4 regions of the Gilvimarinus sp. F26214L genome follow, and region 1 is predicted to be linked to each of the others. Evidence: predicted binding sites of a transcription regulator. Region 1 holds the regulator's gene; each other region holds the start of a gene.
The links. The regulator LexA, encoded in region 1, represses DNA repair genes until DNA is damaged. The targets are predictions, from matches to a motif close to ACTGTNTNTANANACAGT.
Positions count from the first base shown of each region.

Region 1 (5,049 bases):
CCCAACGGCTTTATGAAGCCGGCTACATCACTTATATGCGAACCGACTCCACGAACCTGAGCCAGGAAGCCCTGGGCAGTGTGCGGGACTACATCGTTGACCAATACGGTAAAAAGTATCTGCCCGATGCGCCGAATCGCTATTCCAGCAAGGAGGGCGCGCAGGAGGCCCACGAAGCCATTCGACCATCCAACGTGAAGGTCCAGCCGACTCAATTGAGCGGCATGGAGCGGGACGCGGAGCGCCTTTACACCCTGATCTGGCAACAGTTCGTCGCATGTCAGATGACGCCGGCCGAATTTACCAGTACGTCCATTACAGTGAAGGCCGACGACTACGAGCTGCGTACCCGTGGCCGCATCATGCGCTTCGACGGTTTCATGAAGGTGTTGCCGCCGATCTCCAAGAAAGACGAAGACGTGGTTCTCCCGGATGTAAAAGTGGGGGACGACCTAAAGCTGATCAAGCTTACACCCAACCAGCATTTCACCAAGCCGCCGGCCCGCTTTACGGAAGCCAGCCTCGTCAAGGAACTGGAAAAGCGGGGAATCGGCCGACCCTCAACCTACGCGGCCATCATCTCCACCATCCAGGACCGCGGTTATGTGCGAGTTGAAAACCGTCGCTTTTACGCGGAGAAGATGGGCGACATCGTCACGGACCGCCTGGTGGAAAACTTCCACGAGCTGATGGACTACAGCTTTACTGCAAAAATGGAAGAGTCGCTTGATGAGGTGGCAGAAGGCAGCAAGGAGTGGCGCGCACTCCTGGACGAGTTCTACCGTGAATTCACCGCCGAGCTTGCCAAGGCGCAGGACGCGGAAAAGGGCATGCGCCGCAACACGCCCACTGAGACGGACATCAAATGCACCCAGTGCGGGCGCAACATGCAGATTCGAACCGGGAGTACGGGAGTCTTCCTGGGCTGTTCGGGCTACAACCTCCCGCCGAAAGAGCGCTGCAAGCACACCATGAATCTCGTCTCCGGCGATGAAGCCGTGAACGTGGACGAGGATGAAGAAGCCGAGTCCAAACAGTTGCGTTCGCGCCGGCGTTGCAAGCTCTGCAATACTGCCATGGACAGCTATCTGGTGGACGAGCGACGCAAGTTGCACATTTGTGGCAACAATCCCGATTGCAGCGGCTTTGAGGTGGAAGAGGGCGCTTTCAAGATCAAGGGCTACGAAGGGCCGGTGATCGAATGCGACAAATGCGGCAGCGAGATGCAACTCAAGACGGGCCGCTTCGGTAAATACTTCGGCTGCACCAACCCGGAGTGCAAGAACACCCGCAAGCTGTTGCGCAGTGGGGAGCCGGCACCACCCAAAATGGATCCTGTGCCCATGCCCGAGCTGCAGTGCGAGAAGGTCGACGATACCTACGTATTGCGAGATGGAGCGTCGGGCATCTTTCTGGCTGCCAGCCAGTTCCCCAAGAACCGGGAGACGCGTGCGCCGCTGGTGGAGGAGCTTCTGCCGCACAAGAGTGAGATCGACCCCAAGTACAACTTCCTGTTTTCCGCGCCCACTGAAGACCCGGAGGGGAACAAAACAGTGGTTCGCTACAGCCGGAAAACCAAGGAGCAGTATGTACAGTCGGAAGTGGAAGGGAAGGCAACCGGCTGGAAGGCCTTCTATGAAAATGGACGCTGGGTGAGCAGCGGCGAAGTCAAAGGTGCCGGGCAAAAAGCCAGCAAACGTAAAACGGGTAGTACGCGTACTGCCAGGAAGCGCAGCGGCGCCAAGGTTTGATGCGTCTCAGGCGCTTGTACGGAGGCCTGAATGGCCGGAGAACTGTTTTATTCCGCAATCGTCAATCAGAAGCTGGCGTTCGCTCGCATCGCGCTGGCAGCCAGCGACGCGCAACAGGATGACATCAACGGCCGGGTCGCTCGGCATGCTCATCTGGATGCTGCCGTCGGCCAAATGTGCTGCGGACTGAGCTATTTCGTCGCGGAACTGGCGGAGCAGTACAATGTGAATCTGGACCCCACAGGGGAGCAGCTCCCGGAGCTGATGGAAGGCCTCGCTGAGCGCGCACCACAGGCCACTGAGTTGGGGGAACTGCTGAACCTGCGCAAGCAGAATGATTCATGGCTGCGGGAGTTGCTTCGGGCCAGACGCAATCCCTTGTATCTGGCACAGCGATTCAGGAGCGAACACGGCAACTCTGTGAACCCGGCCTCGATTCCCGCCGTCGACCTTACAACGGTGGATAACGCCACTGCGCAGGAATTGGTTGGAAGCTGGTGTCGGGCGGCTCAAAGCCTTGTGGACCGGTTACGGGCGTCACTCCATGAGGAATAAGCCCGTCTGCTAGCGAAGGTCTGGCAAACCCTGCGCGAGGTCCAGACCAAGGGCCGGAACGCCCCGCAAATCAGCCGCCCCGGCGGATTACGCCCACACTCAAACCTTCAATGGAGAAGTCGTCATCTTTGAGGTTGACCTCTATGATGTCGAAGTCCGGGTTTTCCGGTACCAGCTCCACCTGCTGCTTGTTTCGCTCCCGGCGGAACCGTTTGACGGTCACTTCTTCACCGATCCGGGCCACCACAATTTGCCCGTTGCGCACCTGGGTGGTTCGGTGGACGGCGAGGAGGTCTCCGTCAAGGATGCCTGCATCCTGCATACTGTAGCCCTTCACCCGTAGCAGGTAGTCGGCCTGGGGAGAGAAAAAAGAGGGCGAGATATCGCAGTAGTCTTCGATGTTCTCTTCGGCGAGGATGGGATTGCCTGCTGCCACCCGACCCACCACCGGCAGCCCGTTGTCTTCATCCGGGATGCGAATGCCCCGGGAGGCACCGGGCACCATCTCGATGGCTCCCTTCCGTGCCAGGGCCCGAAGGTGCTCCTCCGCGGCGTTGGCGGAACGGAAGCCCAATTCTTCGGCAATTTCGGCCCGCGTGGGTGGATAACCCGTTTCGCGGATGTAATCGCGGATGAGGCGAAGAACTTCTTCCTGTCGTTCGGTCAGTCTGATCATGCTCTTGTCGGCTCCTTGTTTTCAGCAGGCTGTACGCGGCACTGCGCGCTCCGCGCAACGGCCCCAGGCACGGAAGAAGCAGGATCTGGTGCTTTGTACAGTGACTGGTATTATATCCAGTGCCCAGGCGGATGCAAGCGACCAGGCAGCTGCTGACCGCTCGGCGTTAAGCGGCGGGGCTTCACGGAAAGCGGATGACGAAGGGGGTAAACTGGTATAAGTTTATCGGCCTCTTTCTGACGTAGAGTAAACCATGGCAGCCAACCGGACACATTCCGCCCATCCCCCCGGCCCCCTTATGCTGGACCTGGAGGGGTTGACCCTGACAGACGATGAAAAGAACCTGCTGCGGGAGCCCCTGGTTGGAGGGGTAATTTTCTTCAGCCGGAACTTCCAGTCCCGCGGGCAGTTGGAGGCCCTGGTCGGCGAAATCCGTGCGGTACGCCCCGAGCTTCTGCTGGCCGTGGACCAGGAAGGCGGGCGGGTTCAGCGGTTTCGCGAAGGCTTCACACGCCTGCCACCCATGCAGAGCTTTCTGTGCGGCTACCGGGCGGATCCGGCCGCCACCCTCGAACGGGTCAGGGATGCGGGCTGGCTGATGGCGGCGGAGATCCTCGCAGCCGATGTGGATTTCAGCTTTGCGCCGGTGCTCGATGTGGATGAGGAGCACTGCAGCGTTATCGCTGACCGGGCTTTTTCCGCCGACCCGCAGGAAGTAAGTCGCCTTGCTGAAGCCTTCATAGAGGGAATGCACGAGGCCGGAATGGCGGCGACGGGCAAGCACTTTCCCGGACACGGAGGGGTGAGGGGCGACAGCCATCTGGTACTGCCGATTGATGAGCGCAACTGGCGCGAGGTGGAAGCGCGGGACTGGCAGCCCTTCCTGCAACTACGCGCGATCCTCGATGCGGTGATGCCCGCGCACATCGTCTTTCCGGCCGTGGACGAACAACCCGTCGGCTTCTCGAGGCCATGGTTGCAGGAAAAACTGCGCGGCCAGCTGGGCTTTGAAGGGGTCATCTTTTCGGATGACCTTTCCATGGAGGGCGCCGCCGCAGGCGGCAGCTATGGAGACCGGGCCGAGCTGGCGCTTGGCGCCGGCTGCGATATGGTGCTGGTCTGCAATAACCGCAGTGGTGCCCTTGAGGTCCTTGATCGTCTCAAGCGCAATCCGCCCGACGTTTCTCCACGACTGTCCACCATGCGTAAGCGCCGTGATTGGGACTGGTCTGCGTTACAGGCAGACCCCCGCTGGCGGCATTGCCGGGCAGAGTTGCAGGCAGTGCAGGATGCAAGCCGTGGGTGATTGTTCGTCATCTATGAGCAGTGAACGTTTTTCTGCCGGACATCTGATCGAGAACAGCGATTTACTTTACACCCAAGGGCAGATTGATGAGGCCATTGCAGCATTGGCCAGGGACATCAACGCGCAACTGGCTGGCGGTGAATGGCTGATGCTCTGTGTCATGAATGGCGGTGTGGCGTTCTCCACCCAACTGATGTTTCACCTGTCCATGCCGCTCAGATGGGACTACATCCATGCGACTCGCTACGGCGAGGCACGCCAGGGCGGGCGTCTCGACTGGCATGCGCAGGCCCGGGAAGTGATCGAGGGTCGTCGCGTATTGCTGGCTGACGATATCCTTGACGAAGGTTATACCCTTCAGGCACTGACCCGCTGGTGCCGCGACCGGGGTGCAGCGGATGTAAAAACGGCCGTAATGGTCCAGAAGGACCACGCGCGGAACCGCGCGATGAAGCAGGCAGATTTCACCGCCCTGACAGTTCCGGACCGCTTCGTTTTCGGATACGGAATGGACCTGGAAGGCTATGGCCGAAACCTGCCGGGCATCTATGCAGTGCGCGACAAGAAATAACACAAATCAAGACGCGCGCAATCGCAACGCAGACAAGATCCAACCAAATGGCTACACACACCGTTCATCTCGCTGTCATCGGCGGCTCCGGGTTCAACAGTTTCGACGCCTTGGAAGACGCGCAGACCGCAGTTCGTGACACCCCTTTTGGTGAAGCGGCGCCTGTCACGGTCGGTAGGCTGGAGGGGGT
Region 1 covers NZ_JBTIYG010000001.1:389,120-394,168, reverse strand. The annotation lists gene topA (type I DNA topoisomerase) at 1-1,751, shown strand, start outside; gene ACURWW_RS01670 (DUF6586 family protein) at 1,782-2,306, shown strand; gene lexA (transcriptional repressor LexA) at 2,377-2,982, opposite strand; gene nagZ (beta-N-acetylhexosaminidase) at 3,236-4,288, shown strand; gene ACURWW_RS01655 (hypoxanthine-guanine phosphoribosyltransferase) at 4,302-4,859, shown strand; gene ACURWW_RS01650 (S-methyl-5'-thioinosine phosphorylase) at 4,907-5,049, shown strand, end outside.

Region 2 (5,049 bases), on a different contig from region 1:
CTGACTGAATGGCCTCGAAAAAATCGCCATCCGGTGCCAGACAGATGCGCTGATCCCAGGGCTTGTAGCTTGGGGTGAAATGGCGCATGTCATAGCCTTCGGGAAGACGTTTGCGCGCCCACTTCTGCAGCAGCTTTGCCGTGCTCTCCGGTTTGCTGCGGGCACGATGGTTGAAGTAGCGCCCGAGGAGAATATTCTTCCAGCGGGTGAACCCATAGGACACTCCCTCCGAAACATTCCGGCGCAGGAAGTTGGCAATGCGATCCTTGCCGGGTCGCGCCACCACATAGGAGGGTGAGCGCTGCAGCATGGTGACATGGGCAGCCTGCTTGCTCATTTCTGGCACCAGGGTGATGGCGGTGGCGCCACTGCCGATAATCACCACTCGCTTGTTACGGTAGTCCAGATCCTGAGGCCAGAACTGGGGGTGGACGATGGGCCCGTGGAAATCCTCCTGTCCTTCGAAGCGCGGTGCGTAGCCCTGCTGGTAGCTGTAGTAGCCCGAACCCATGAAGAGAAACCGGCATTCGAACTCCACTTCCGTGCCATCGCGCCTTCGGGCCACAACCGACCAGAGCGCCCGCTCACTGGACCACTGGGCGGATATGACTGTGTGTCCCAGGCGCAGCCGGGAGGTGATGCCATACTCGTCCGCCGTTTCCTTGATGTATTTTTTGATGGACGGTCCATCGGCAATGGCTTTTGCGTCGCTCCAGGGTTTGAAACTGAATCCCAGTGTATGCATGTCGCTATCGGAGCGAATGCCGGGATAGCGGAACAGGTCCCAGGTTCCGCCCAGGTCTTCCCGGGCTTCCAGAACCACGTAGCTTTTTTCGGCGCACTTCATGCCCATGTGGGCAGCGGCGCCGATGCCCGAGAGCCCGCCTCCCACGATAACGACATCAACAGTCTGTTTTTCCATGATCTTCGCTGTGTTTTCCGGTTTGATCTACCAATCTAAGCGCAGGGACAAAAGAGTCCAAGTGTTTTCTTTGCAAAGTTTTGCCAAGGTACGGAGGGGTAAACGCGAGTTTCCCCGTGTTGGATGCGGACTGTCGGGTCAAAGATCTGGTGGGCTAAAAAAACCGGAGTGTCGTGAGATCAACCGTAAAAACCCTGTAAAAACCAGCGCCGGTTTTTAAGGTCCCGGAATACCCAGCAATAGCAGCCATTTTTATGGCGGGCGATAAAGTAGTCCCGCTGGCTGCGTTGTTGCCACCAGTGGCTGTCGATGCGTTGTGGTCCATACACCAGACGCAAGGGACCCGTGCTCTGGTTGGGCGCGCCGATGGGAATCGGAGTCTGATTCAGCCACAAAGGCAATTGGGTCTGGGAGTCGGAGTTCCGCGGCGGCTCGCGCAACCGCAGATCCTCGATGGCCTGGTGGTTGAGATCGCTGACCACCTGCTGAAAATCAGGTAAATGCTCGTTGCCCATGCTGATGGTCTTGAGTCCTTCGCTGCCCAGCCGGGTCAGCAGTTTGTCCAGCAGCTGCTGATAATCCTTGAGCTGGTTGCTGGGGTTGGACAGTTCGGGAAACAGGTCGCCGCTGCTGGCGTTAGCAGGCTTGAAGCATTGGCTGGTCAGGGTCAGCAGTTCAAGTGGCGCCTTGAGCTGATATTGCTCCAGTTTCAGCCTGCTCAGACTCAGCAGACTTTGCAGGTTATTGTTGGCTGGCGAAGTGTGGATCAGTAATTTGTCGGCGCCTTGTTTGAAATCCCCTTGCTTGAAATAGTAAAAACCCCATTCCAGTTCCTGAGTGTACAACTGATGCTGGTGCATGAAGCGCAAAAGACGAGATAGCAGTTCTTCGAGGGGCTGGTGGACTTCGTCGATGCGGGTCAGACCGTTGGCGAAATCCAGTTGCTCTGCAAAGATGTGCGCCGGTTTGAGGTCGGAGCTGACTGTGGCTTCTTCGCCGGTAACGTCCGCCAGCAATTTCAGCAGATCCCGGCCGAACCGCTTGCCCAGCTCGGCCCGCGGCAGGGCCAGTAAATCCCCCAGGGTGTTCAGCCCCATGTTCAGCAGCTGTTGCCGTTTTTTCAGTGGCAGATCCAGATAGGTCAGGGGCAGGGGCTCGAGTCGGGGCAGCCAGAAGTCGGCTTCCGCCGGAGCAAATTCATTCAAATCCCCAAGGGGCGGGGGCGTGCCGGTGTCGGTGTAAAAGTGGCTGAGCATCCAGGCCGCTTCCCGGGTGTGGGCCAGCCCCTTGGTGAACCCATATCCCTTCTGGCTCAGGCCCCGCTCGATTTGCTGCAAGAGGCGGCTGAGCCCCTTGAAAAGAGTCAGACTGCCGCCGACCTCCAGCAGCACTGAAAAATCCTTGTAGCTCTGGACTGTGGGGGTGAACTGGTAGCACCACTGGCTCAGGTGCTCCAGGGTGTCCGCCTCCCGGTCTGTCCGGCGTTCAACAATTTTGATCTCCGGCTGCAGCGCATAAGCGGTGGCGACTCGCATAGAGGGCTTGATGCCGGCCTGACGCGCCGAAGGGCTGACGAAAGCGATGCGCTGCTTTTCCGCCACAGCAGCCAGTGCTTCCCCAAGACGCAGTTGGTCCAGGGGCAGACCGTGGAAATACAGACAGAGCCATAAAGGGGGCTGCTTGCGGTCGCGGGGCGCGGCCATCTTATCCCCGGCGGCGGGAGAGGGGGACGACCCGGCTGTTCAGGGTGCCCTCGTTGGGGGAATCCACCGGTGGCAGGGGGCGATTGAACTGGGCCATGGGCAAGGGCAGTTGCTCGGGGTTCAGCTTTTGGAGCTGACTCAAATCAGGTTGCAGGGTGATCGCCAGGCTTTGCCCGCTCCAGCCGCCGCGCTGCTTGAGGATGTCCACCTGCAGCAAACCCTGCGCCCCCGGATTCAACTGGATTCGCAGCGCCGAAGGCGAAGGCTGTCGCTGGGCCCGGGTGGCGCGAAAGAGTGTGTGCCAGCACTGGCCCTGGTGTGCGGCCTGCTGCAGGCGTCGCAGCTGTTGAGTGCTGAGCTCCGTTCCCATGGCCCAGGTCAGTACCGCGCCACAGCATCCGGATTGGAGGCACTGTTCGGCGGCCCAGAGCAGGTCTTTGGGGGACTGGGGCGTGACGACCAGCACACCCTCGGGGTTGATGGAATGCTGAATCAGGGCAGCGGCATAGGGCAGGTGGGGCGGCGCAATAAATGCCAGCCACGGGCGCAGACGCTGAGCCTGCCGCAGGCCGGGCAATACCAGGCGCAGCTCGCCAATTCCCGGCTGGGGCAGAAGCAGTTCCGTGGTGGCATTGTCGGGCCACCCGCTATCGTGGAGCTGTGCGTCCAGCTCCGAATAGCCGGTGGCCAGCACCGATTTGAGACGGCGCACACGGGAAGCCTGCCAGACATTGGGCAGCTCCAGAAGCTGTTCAAGTTTGGTGTTCATAGCCATAACTGCAGCCATCCAACGGATGGGTAAGAGATACTGGTTCGATATACAGTAGTATAGAGTCGCCAGCTCTCGGTCGCCAGTGCCGAGTGGCCATGAAGCAAAAGAGGTACCCCAGGAAACCGCGCGACGCGCGGCGGCGGGGCGGTCAGCAGGTCAGGAAGCCCGGCTCCCGCCGGGCAGGCGTCGGGGCAGCGATTTGCGCCCCAGCTTACACAGTCAGCTCAATCCCAGGCTCAGGTCCCCAGCATTGAGCGCAGCATCCAGGCTGTCTTCTCATGGACGCGCATGCGGTCAGACACCAGCGCGACCGTGGATTCATCGTCTGCATCCTGGGCGGTTTTCAAAACCTGACGGCAGGTCTGGACCACTGCTTCGTGCCCGTGGGTCAGGATCTCGAGCATTTTTTCCGCGGCGGGAACTCCCTCCACCTCCTTGATGGAGCTCAGCTCCGCGAAGGCCTTGTAAGTGCCTGGCGCGTGCACGTCCAAAGTGCGAATGCGCTCTGCAACGTCATCCACGGCCGTGGCCAGCTCGGTGTAATGCTCCTCGAACATCAGGTGCAGTTGTCGGAACAGCGGCCCGGTCACGTTCCAGTGGAAGTTGTGAGTCTGCAGATACAACGTGTAGGAATCCGCCAGCAAACGCTTGAGGCCTTCTGCCACGGCTTCCCTTTGTTCTTTATCCATACCCATTTTGTCGATGGCACTCATAGATCTACTCCTTGCTTCAGGTTGGCGACTGCTCCAGCCGCCGGCGACCGGTCGGCTGGAGCAGGGATGTTCGGCTCGCGAATCGAGCTTGCAAGTGCTTGATGAACGGACTTTTTCCACAGGCTGCCAATTCTCGAAGCGCCGTCCAAAAAGCCTCACTTTGTCGACCACTGGCCGGCAGTGGGAGTTCATGCCCCGCGCCATGACTCGCCACGGACACTAATCATCCTAGTGCTCCATGGTGCGTAGCTAAAATCTATTAAGGCTATCGGAGTGATAGATTGTTTTTGGGGATAAGAATGATTATTATTTCTGTCAATATCTGCACAGCGACTTGAAGACTGTACTGAAGGATTCACCGGAGGCTTTCATGGCCAAGACAATCAGCTTCGCAATCATGCACTTTACCATTGCCTTTACGGTCGCCTATCTGCTGACCGGCAGTGTGATTGTGGGTGGCGCGGTGGCCCTGGTGGAACCCGCCATTAACACGCTCGCCTTCTACTTCCACGAGCGATTCTGGAATCGGCGCGCGGCCCGGGGCGCCGCCGGGCAGCTTCAGTCAGCCGCCGGCTAATTTCACCTTGTAGCCCATCTGTTCCAGTTTGCCTTGTAAAAGGCTGCGGTGGTCGCCCTGGATTTCGATCACGTGTTCCTTGACGCTACCGCCGGTCCCGCACACCTGCTTGAGTTTTTTAGCCAGCGCCTTGAGCTCCGTCCCGGCCAGGGGCAGGCCCGAGATGGTGGTGACACCCTTGCCCTTGCGCCCCTTGGTCTCCAGCCTCAAGCGGATGATTCCATCGCCCTCGGGGATGACCTCCTGGGGTTGATCGTCTTTGATCCGGCCCTGGTCGGTGGAATACACCAGTCTTGAATTCTTGCTCATCGATTCCTCTTAGCGGCCCGCTACCTTTTCGGCCGCCGTTCGCATGTCCTGGA
Region 2 covers NZ_JBTIYG010000005.1:194,533-199,581, reverse strand. The annotation lists gene ACURWW_RS07665 (flavin-containing monooxygenase) at 1-922, opposite strand, end outside; gene ACURWW_RS07660 (Y-family DNA polymerase) at 1,102-2,625, opposite strand; gene imuA (translesion DNA synthesis-associated protein ImuA) at 2,627-3,394, opposite strand; gene ACURWW_RS07650 (Dps family protein) at 3,634-4,110, opposite strand; gene ACURWW_RS07645 (DUF2061 domain-containing protein) at 4,481-4,687, shown strand; gene yciH (stress response translation initiation inhibitor YciH) at 4,673-4,996, opposite strand; gene ACURWW_RS07635 (M48 family metalloprotease) at 5,006-5,049, opposite strand, start outside.
Region 2: the regulator LexA is predicted to act here: its motif matches at 3,433-3,450, upstream of imuA (translesion DNA synthesis-associated protein ImuA).

Region 3 (5,049 bases), 120 kb from region 1:
AAATAGATGGGGAATACGAAGGTGGCGATGATGGCCGCAAAGCTGCTGCTGGCGAAATCGTAAAACGCCCAGCTCACCCGGGCCATGGGCGATGCGGGGTCAGTTCGAGCGCTCGCTGCCGGATTCACAAGGTCTGTCATAAGCGCCTCAGCCAGAAGTGAAATGCAAGAGTATCAGCTTTTGCGGGAGGCCCGGAATCGGGCCCCGGTTTCTCTTGATCTCCCCGTGCCGCTGTCTTACCGTAGCCGCCCATGGACCTCTCTCGCGAATCTCCCGCATACCTGCTCGCGGCTCAGCTCGGCGAGGCTTTACGCCGCCGGGGCTGGAACGTGACTACGGCGGAATCCTGCACCGGCGGTGGGGTCAGCTTTGCCCTCACAAGCGTACCCGGCAGCTCCGGGTGGCTGGAAGGCGCTTACGTGACCTACAGCAACCGCATAAAAACCGCGCTGCTGGGCGTAGAGGAGCGGGTGCTGGAGACCGATGGTGCGGTCAGCGAGGCCACGGTCCGGCAGATGGCGGCAGGGGCACTGCGGCTGAGCGGGGCGGACCTGGCCGTATCCATCAGCGGCATTGCCGGCCCGGACGGCGGCACCGCCAGCAAACCCGTGGGTACCGTGTGGTTCGCCTGGATGCGGGCAGGGGAGGAGGCGGTTGTGGCCCGCCATGTGTACAAAGGAAACCGCGATGCGGTGCGGGAACAGGCTATAATGACGGCTCTTCAGGGCCTGCTGGGATTGGCGGGCTGAGTGCCGTATACCGGCGCCGCGCGTCGCGAAGCGGCGATGGCTGTATATTTAGCTGTATATTTACCTACCAGTGTTTGTATATACAGTGAAAATACTGTAATGTGGCGCACCTGAAACACAGCAGTTAACCCCAGACGGGGCTGCCAACGAAACTCTAAATCGCGACTAGCCACTGAATACCGAGGTGTCCTATGGATCAGAATAAGGAAAAAGCCCTGCAAGCAGCCCTGGGCCAGATCGAGCGTCAGTTCGGCAAGGGCACTGTCATGCGCATGGGCGACAGGGAAAAGGTAGCCATTCCATCCATTTCCACCGGCTCGCTGGGCCTGGATGTGGCACTGGGCGTGGGTGGTCTGCCGCGCGGCCGGATCGTCGAGATCTACGGGCCTGAATCCTCGGGTAAAACCACGCTGACCCTTCAGGTGATCGCCGAAGCCCAGCGCAAGGGCGGAACCTGTGCCTTCGTGGATGCGGAACACGCTCTGGATCCCATATATGCTGAAAAGCTCGGCGTCAACGTGGACGACCTCGTCGTCTCCCAGCCGGACACCGGCGAGCAGGCCCTGGAAGTGGCGGACATGCTGGTGCGCTCCGGCGCGGTGGATGTGCTGGTTGTGGACTCCGTGGCCGCGCTGGTGCCCAAAGCTGAAATTGAAGGCGAGATGGGCGATCATCACGTGGGTCTCCAGGCCCGCCTGATGTCCCAGGCGCTGCGGAAGATCACCGGTAACATCAAAAATGCCAACTGCCTGGTGATCTTCATCAACCAGATCCGCATGAAAATCGGTGTCATGTTCGGCAACCCCGAGACCACCACGGGCGGTAACGCCCTCAAGTTCTATTCATCAGTACGCCTGGATATTCGCCGCATTGGCGCGGTGAAGGACGGCGACGAGGTGATCGGTAACGAGACCCGGGTGAAGGTGGTGAAGAACAAGGTGGCCCCGCCCTTCAAACAGACCGAATTCCAGATTCTGTACGGTGGCGGTATCAACCGCCTCGGAGAAGTGATCGACTACGGCGTGAAGCTGGGCCACGTGGAGAAATCCGGCGCCTGGTACAGCTACCAGGGCAACAAGATCGGCCAGGGCAAGAACAACGTGGTCAAGTTCCTTCAGGAGAACGAATCCATTGCCCAGGAACTTGAACAGAAGATCCGCGCCGAGCTTCTCGGAGACGTGACCGTCAAGAAGGACGACGAGGACGTCGCTGAGCTGGAAGCCAAGCAGTAAACCGATCAGAAACGATCGAACCGGGAAACGAGACAACAAGAATAATGATCAGTACACCCAAAGCCTCCCACGCCGGGGCGGAGGAGCAGCAGGCGGCTGAAGCGGAAGGCCAGGCGGAGCAGGTTACGTCCGGGGCCGTTCGCTATGCCGCCATGTCCTTGCTCGCCCGCCGAGAGCATTCCCGCCTGGAGTTGCGGCAGAAGCTGAATCGCCGCTTTGATGCTCCGGAGCTTATCGACACCGTCATTCAGAACCTGGCCGATGAGGCACTGCAAAGCGAAGATCGCTTTGCAGAGGCCTTCGTCAATATGCGCCGAAACCGCGGTCAGGGTCCCGTGCGTATCATCAACGAGCTTCAGATGCGCGGCATACCCGAGGCCATTTACAGCCGTTATGTGGACCCGGGTGATGAGGATTGGCGGGAACGTGCCCGTGATATCTGCTTGCGAAAATACGGGTCCCTGGCCAGCAAGCCGGCTCAACAGGCCAAGCAGATGCGGTTTCTCCAGTACCGCGGGTTCACAGCCGAGCAGATTCGCTCACTGTGGCGGAACGTGGATTAGTCTGAGAACCTAGATTCTTTTCACACCCCGTACTCCGTTAGCCGCCTCCAGGCGCGCGGCATACCCGGCGGCCATCTGACTGCAATGCTCGTGGGCTTCCGACAGGAGGGCCAGGAGCGTGCGGGCCTTGTCCTGGGCGAGCTGGGCATTGACGGATTGCAGGCGTTGCTGCAGCAGGTCATGCAGGGTGGGAAAGCGGCGATCGTAGAAGCCGTAGGGGCAGTGCTGAAGTCGCCTGGCGATGACTGCGTAATCATTGGCAATCTTGGCGGTCAATTCCCGCGCGTGCAGTTCCAGGTTCTTGGGCGCGTCTTTCGTCAGGTAACTTTGCACTATCGCCAGCTCCTCCAGATCCGTCGCCAGTTTCCCTGCGCGTTGCGCGATTCTGCTGAACTCTCGCAAGGTGGTCAGGATGCGGCCGCCGGTTGCCCGGTTGGCTGTGTCGAGGCTCAAAGCGCGGCACAGTCGTTCCCCCATGAGGCGGTTCTGGTGCCGCAGCTCCTCGCCTTTCTCCCGCAGTTTGGGCTCCAGCAGGCTGGTCTCACGCCCAGGATCGGATGGGTTCTCCCCATTGTGCTGATAGCGAAACCTGACACCGGCCAAGGTGATCTTCTTCGCCGCCGACAACTCCACAAACTGCTTACGCAGGCGCTCGTACCTGGATAAAGCCTGCGGACGGTCCGGGAGCAGATTACGGAGTTGCGCAATACATTGTTCGAGCTTCTGGATCTGCTGTCTGCGGTCACTGACCACGAGCTCGGATTCCGCGGGCAGGTCCCAGAACTGGCTGGGGTGAAACCAGCCCACGAAATAATCCCGGGCTACGGCGCGCAGACGCGCCTGGTTGTCCTGGCGGCGTTGCAGGGCATCGAGAGGCATCAGCCTCGATAAGTCCAGTCCGTGAGCCTGGTAGACGCTGCGGGTGATGAGCGTGTCCCTTCGGGAAAACTCGCTCACGAGCGAGTGTGCCGGCCGGTCGGAGCGGAGAACGCCGGTTGCAGCAGGCGCGGTGGGTTTCGCACTGGTGTTCGAGGGAAGGGTGCGTGAGCCAACATAGCTGGAGAGGCTGTCCACGAGCGGCTCGCTGGAGGTGCGCTGTAGCATGTCCTGAAGCGCCTCCAGCCAGGCGGCTTCTACGGACCGGATTTTTTCGCGCAGCATTCTTTGTTCCGAGCCGAACACCAGACCTTGGTAACCGTTGGCGATTGGATCACGCTCCGACAGGCGTCGCGTAATCCTGGCCTCCTGGGCCCGGACGCTTCGGATGCGAAGTTCTTCCAGCCCCTCCACCAATGAAAGCAGCTTCCGCAATACACCGCCCACACCCTGTGTGCTCAATTTGGCACGGAACTCCTGAATGCGGTCGATGCGGGCGCTTCCGTATGAGCGCAGCCCCATAGCGACTGCTGTCATGAGTCCGTAGGGGCGGCGGTCGGTTTCCGGGCCGTAGCGGCCGCACTCGCGCGCGATCAGTGCGCCCAGCTCGCTGATGCTCAGCGCCGCCACGAGCGGCATTCCCAAATACAGGTCGACCTGCGGCGCCAGTGGTTTTCTCAGAGCGAGCAATTGACCGGGGCTGCTGCGAAGCCGGGCGCGCAGTTCCGGCTCGGGGGTCAGGTAGATGCCGGCGGGAACGGGAGCGTTAAGCAATTTGCAGATGGCGGCCACCAGTACCACCAGCTGCGGATCTTCCTTGGTTTTTACACTCAACCGGGCCGGGGGGCGTGATTTGCGGGGCCACACCAGCAGTGCAATGAAGCCGAGGCTGGCCAGCATGGCCAGAACAGGCACAGGCAGAAAAAGAGTTCCCAGCAATGGTGACAAATCCGTCAAAGCGCCCCGGAGCACCCACAAGCCGCCGCTTACCGCAAGCAGCATGATGATCAAACCCGAAACCAGGGTTGCGGGATTCAGCAGGCTCCGCAGACAGGAGAACCAGAGCCGTAACCGGGCTGCAACCGGGCGCTTGACCTGCAGATCTCCTTTGGGCGGCAGCTTGAACAGACTTTTTATGTAGTCACTTGCGGCGGCAACCGAATGGTTCGACAGTGGCCGCTTCCCTGGCGTGTTTGCGGATTTCCCGGGGGCGGGCCGCCCATTGCCTGCCTCTTGTGTGCTGCGGCGGGGCGGGTTGCCGGCACTTGTAGCATGCCGGCTGGTCGTTCCCGGTCGAGTGGCGGAAGAGCGTTTCTGAACCGGCCTGGCTTCGTGTTTGGTCGGCGGATCGATGGTTGTGTCCAGCCCAAGGTCGGCAAGCCGATCGCTGAGGGTCACAGCCTGCTCATAACTGAGCTGGTTTTTCAGGACCTGCGGTTTGCCGGCGCGCAGGCGGGTGATGAGTTCCGGTCGAATCCGGGCGGACTGGAGGTAGCGGACCAGTTCGTCCCAACGGTCCCCTTCGGTATGAAGGCTGCGATTGCCTGCGGCCACAATGACACTGAATTGCATCTGGATCGCCCCGTCTCGCGTCTTTTTTGTTGTGGGTGCGGCAGCTTAGCGGCTTTG
Region 3 covers NZ_JBTIYG010000001.1:504,517-509,565, reverse strand. The annotation lists gene ACURWW_RS02105 (MFS transporter) at 1-140, opposite strand, end outside; gene ACURWW_RS02100 (CinA family protein) at 252-749, shown strand; gene recA (recombinase RecA) at 941-1,981, shown strand; gene ACURWW_RS02090 (regulatory protein RecX) at 2,026-2,544, shown strand; gene ACURWW_RS02085 (hypothetical protein) at 2,554-4,992, opposite strand.
Region 3: the regulator LexA is predicted to act here: its motif matches at 819-836, upstream of recA (recombinase RecA).

Region 4 (5,049 bases), on a different contig from region 1:
ACAGGCTGTATCCGATCCACTGGACTCCGGCGATACACAGGCCGGGGAGAAGGACAACGATCGATGCAAAGAGGGAACTGCCGATGGTTATCGTCTGCCATTTCACGGCGAGCTTGCCGTTGATCTGAAGGATAATGCAGACCAGAGCCCCGCTGGAGATGAAACAACTGATGTAGTACCCCTTGAGTATTGCCAGGCCGAGAACGTCCTCGTGCCGGTACAGAATGCAGAAAAGCTCAAAAAGGTTCAGGCCCAGCAGGCCGAGGAAAAAAACACAGATGCGAGGGTTTGACAGGGTCCGACGAACATTGCGGAAGAACAGCAAGGCGAACTTGATCGCCATGGATGCGAGGCTGAGAGTCGCGAAGGGAAGGAAGGATTCGGCCACGTATGCTCCAACTGTTGTCCGTGATCCTATTCCCGAAGAAGTTTTCTGCGCAGACTGGTCCTGGAAATGCCAAGAGCCGCAGCGGCGGAGGTCTTGTTCCCGTCATAGCGGGAGAGGGTCTCGGTAATCAGAGCGGCCTCGAATCGCGAAAGGGCTTCCGGCAGGCTGACTGTATCGATGTTGTAAACGACGTGTTTCAACGCCCTGATCATCTTGAATTCCTCAGTGTGAGGAACGTAGGAGAGAAACTTGAAAAGTTGGTGCTCGTTGTTGGTGATCAGAAATATCGCGAGAAACATGAGAATCGCGCAGGAGCCAATAACGGATCCGGTAATCCGGACCCCGAACTGCATCAGGCACAGAACGGTCACCACCGCCACAAAGATCGGACTGATGGATATCAGCAGCGCCTTGGCTTTTCTTCGTACCAACTGGGAGGAACTCCAGCGCGCATGAAAGGCCAAAGCGCCGACACTGCAGGCGAGGGTGCCCAGCAGGAAAGCCTGGAACACCCAGTAGAGTGGACCCGGAACCCGGGTGGAGGTGTAACCAAGGGAAACCACACCCTTGATTACAGCTCCGGGCCACACGATCAGTGCACCGAGGGCAATGATCGTGACCACAAGCCCCTGCTGCACTCGCCAGCTCAACTTTCCGGTCACCGAGAGTGCGGTTGCCAGAAAGGACAGCCCCATGGCCATCACCGAGAGGTGATAGACCGTGAGGAACATGAGCGCGAGGCGACCGCCCGCTGGATACAGGAAGCCCACCAACTCCAGAATATTGATGGAAAACAGGGCTCCGAAAAAAACCAGAAACCAGCGATTGACAGCCCTCAGCTCACCTCTGCCGATCCAGAGGATGAGGATCTTCAGAAGCAGAGCCGAGAGGCTGAATGCAGCGTAACCGGGAAGGGACGCAATCAAAATATCATTCCACCCTGAAATACCGAAATGCCGCTTCCCGAGCAGAAGAACTGAATCTTCTGTCCCCGTTGCGGTCGGTTCAAGTCCATGAGAACGGGAATCGTTGCTGTGGTCAGATTCCCGAACCTGTCGTAGCTGATTGGAGCTTTGGCCGGATCGAGATCGAAGCGCTGCGCAAGTACCCGGTGGGGAGGCGCTCCCACCTGATGGCAGTAACTAACGTCGGCGCCCGGACCAAACCAGCTCACCTTCGCCCTCGCTTTCTTGTAGACCTTCGCATGGCGGGTCAGGGTGACGGCGCAGATCTTGTCCATAACCATCTGTCCTTCGAAGCCGCCCGGTTTCTTTGCGTAGTAACAAAGCTCCGAATGCGCTCCATCGGACTCGGTCCGGAACCATTCCCAGCCCTGGTCGCGGTGTTGCTTGCGACGAATCAGCATCGCTCCGCCGGCATCGCCCACTGTTAACACTCCGAGTTTTGTCTTGAACACTCTTTTATCGGATGTGTTCTTCAGCAAAGGCATGAACAAATCGCGGGTCTGGCTCGGAACTTCGCCGGAGCACACCAGAACCGTTTCCGCCATCCCGCTGTTAATGTAGGCATCCGCGACCGAAAGGCCGGTCATGAAGCCCAGGCAGGCATTCGAGATGTCCATGCAGGCAGCGCGCGACGCACCGATCTTATGCTGTACGTTATGTGCAGTCGAAGGTTCTTCGTAGTCGCGCGTGATGCCGGTGAAGATGATCAAGTCTACCTCATCAGGACTGGCACCAGCATCCCTCAATGCGGATTGTGACGCCAAACTCGCAAGGTCCGACGGGCACTGGGATCGGTCCGCCTCGCGGCGTTCTTCAATACCAATGTGGCGTGACAGATACTCCGCCGGCACGCCGAAACGCTCGCTGTTCACTTCCTTCATCAGTTCATCCGAGCTGACCACCGCGCGAGGAAGGTAAGTGCCGATCCCTGCGATGTGTGAATTGCCCAATGTTTCCATGGTGAATCTCCTTCTTTTTCTGGTTGAGGAAGGAGCAGAATAGCGCCTGCGTCATATAGAAGATGCACCGTGGCGCGAATGCTTTCTTCTTGGCGCGTTATCAGTGGACCAAAAGCGGCCACCCCCTGAACAAAGCTGACCGGGGGGCGGACGGAAACGGATTTCTTGACAGGAAAAAAAAGAAATTCAAAGCTCCGGTGAGAGGGTGGAACAATTTCATCGAGCCATTTGGGGAAGCGCCAATGCTGCAGAAAACAATCAATAACCAGGATATTGTGGAGACGCTCAATCGAAGGGAGTGCGACGACCTGGAGGAGCAGATCCTTCAGTCCATTGACAAGGTGCAGGCACTTTGCGCCGTTCACACCCAGGTGGAAACCGGCGACAGCCGGGTCAACTCCCGGACGCGCGCAAATTTCGCCTTCGTTCTGGAGGACCAGGTGAATCAACTGCGTGACCTTCTGGAGTCACATTTCGGTGCATAGTTCGGAAGCTCGCGATCGGTTTCGTTGTTGGGCCTACGAGGGAGGCTGAAGGGCTGTTTCCTTGTACAGTGGCTTCCCCGCGACTATAGTTGGGGGACCTTCCGTAGAAATCAGTACCTCCTCACGGGCTGAAGCGCTGTGCGCTCAGTGCCCGATCGGTCAGGTGTCCTTGTTTCTCGGAACATCCCAACACCGATGCCCCGACCAATCCAGCCCATGCAGTTTCCCAAAGGCCACTTTGTTTTTCTTGATCTGGAAACGACCGGTTCCCGGGCCGGATCGGACCGCATCACCGAGGTCGGTCTGATCGAGGTTCTCGACGGGGAAGTCATCGATCAATATCAGACCCTGGTCAATCCCGAGACGCCGATTTCACCCTTCATCAGTTCGCTGACCGGTATCACCGACCCGATGGTGGCGGATGCGCCGGTATTTGCGGAGATCGCCGAAGAGCTAATGGGTCGATTGCTGGGTAGAACTCTGGTGGCTCACAACAGCCGCTTTGACCACAGCTTCCTCAAAAATGAGTTCCGGCGCCTTGGGCTGGACTATCGCACCCGGGTGGTGTGCACCGTCAAATTGTCGCGCCGGTTGACGCCCGAGTTGCGCAGCCATGGCCTGGACAGTCTGATTCACCACCACGGGCTCCATGTGGAAGCCCGGCACCGGGCCATGGGTGATGCGGACCTGCTGGTGCAATTGATGGCCAAATGGAGCCGCACGCTGGGCGCAGACTCTGTGCAGGCTGCGCTGGAGCCGCAACTGCGGCGGCCTACCCTCCCGGCCGGCCTGTCCGAGGCGGCGGTCGACGATCTGCCCAATACTCCCGGGGTTTACCTGTTCTACGACGAGAAGGACACGCTGCTGTATGTCGGCAAGTCCGTGAAGATCAGGGATCGGGTGAAATCCCATTTTTCCGGCGATCACGCCAGCGACCGGGAACTGGAGATGTGCAGCCAGATTGCCCGCATCGACTGGCGGCGCACCGGAGGAGACCTGGGCGCACAGTTGCTGGAAGCGCGGCTCATCAAAGAGCGCCGACCCATCTACAATCGTCAGTTGCGCAAGACAAAAATGCTCTGGTACCTGGCCGTGGGTCGGGATTCACGGGGTTACCTGACTCTGGCGCCCCGCAGCGCCGCGTCGCTGCCGGCCGATGATTTGAGCTCAGTCATCGGGCTGTTCCGATCGCGGCGCATGGCCGAGGAGTGTCTGCGCCAGGCCTGCGACGCGGCCCGGCTCTGTCACCGCCTGACGGGGTTGGAGAAAGCGCGAAGTGGCGCCTGTTTTGCCCATCAGCTCAAGCGATGTGCCGGCGCCTGTGTAGGTGCGGAAGATCCGGCGGCCTACAACGCCCGCCTACAGGAAGCCTTTGCACCCCGACGGTTCGCAGTCTGGCCCTATGAAGGACCGATCCTGATCCGGGAGGGGGAGGATTATCACCTGGTCGACCAGTGGTGCCACCTGGCCTCCTCCCGTTCGCCGGATACGCTGGCTCAGCACTCACAGACGCGAAACATCGAATACGACATTTACAAGATCCTGGTGAAGTTCATCGAGAAAGGACGCCTTGAGATTCTGCCCTTCAGGCAGCCGGCCCCAGTGAAATCTGAGGCCTAATCGACCTCCCATTCCGCACGGGGGCGGCCCGCCCGCAAACCTCCGCGAAGATCAGCCACTCAGGCGGCCTGATTCGCGAACCCATCGTCATCGGCCCGGCAGGCCGTCTAAAAGGGCTTTCCAGCAGCCTGCTAATTCTGCTGGCTTGCGGTCCAGGCTTTGCGGCTCCAGACCGCCACATAGTTGCCGCCGCTGATCAGTGCCAGGGCAATCACGAGCAAGGTCCCAAATTTGAAGAGGAACAGCGGAAAGACGGGGTAGACCTTCTGGGTGATGACCATCAGCACATAGCACACCTGCACCAGTGTGCTCGCCTTGCCCCAGAACGTCGGCGCCATCTGGAAGCGGCCAATCAGCCAGTGGTAGCTGAGGGCGCCGCCTACGATGACGAGGTCTCGCAGGACCACGATGATTGCCACCCCCGGCGGAATGGCGTTTACCAGTGCCAGACAGACGAATGCGCCCATGAGGAGGGCCTTGTCCGAGATTGGATCGACCACCGCGCCAAACCGGCTCTGGACTCCCATTTTCCGGGCCCACCAGCCGTCGATGCCATCAGTGAACGCGGCGATGGCGGCAATCCATAACACCTCCGCGTAGCGTTCCTGCAGAATGAAGATGCAAACGGGAAC
Region 4 covers NZ_JBTIYG010000006.1:170,824-175,872, forward strand. The annotation lists gene ACURWW_RS08815 (helix-turn-helix domain-containing protein) at 1-388, opposite strand, end outside; gene ACURWW_RS08820 (helix-turn-helix domain-containing protein) at 415-1,314, opposite strand; gene ACURWW_RS08825 (3-oxoacyl-ACP synthase III family protein) at 1,311-2,312, opposite strand; gene ACURWW_RS08830 (hypothetical protein) at 2,555-2,797, shown strand; gene ACURWW_RS08835 (exonuclease domain-containing protein) at 3,014-4,417, shown strand; gene ACURWW_RS08840 (CDP-alcohol phosphatidyltransferase family protein) at 4,549-5,049, opposite strand, start outside.
Region 4: the regulator LexA is predicted to act here: its motif matches at 2,850-2,867, upstream of ACURWW_RS08835 (exonuclease domain-containing protein).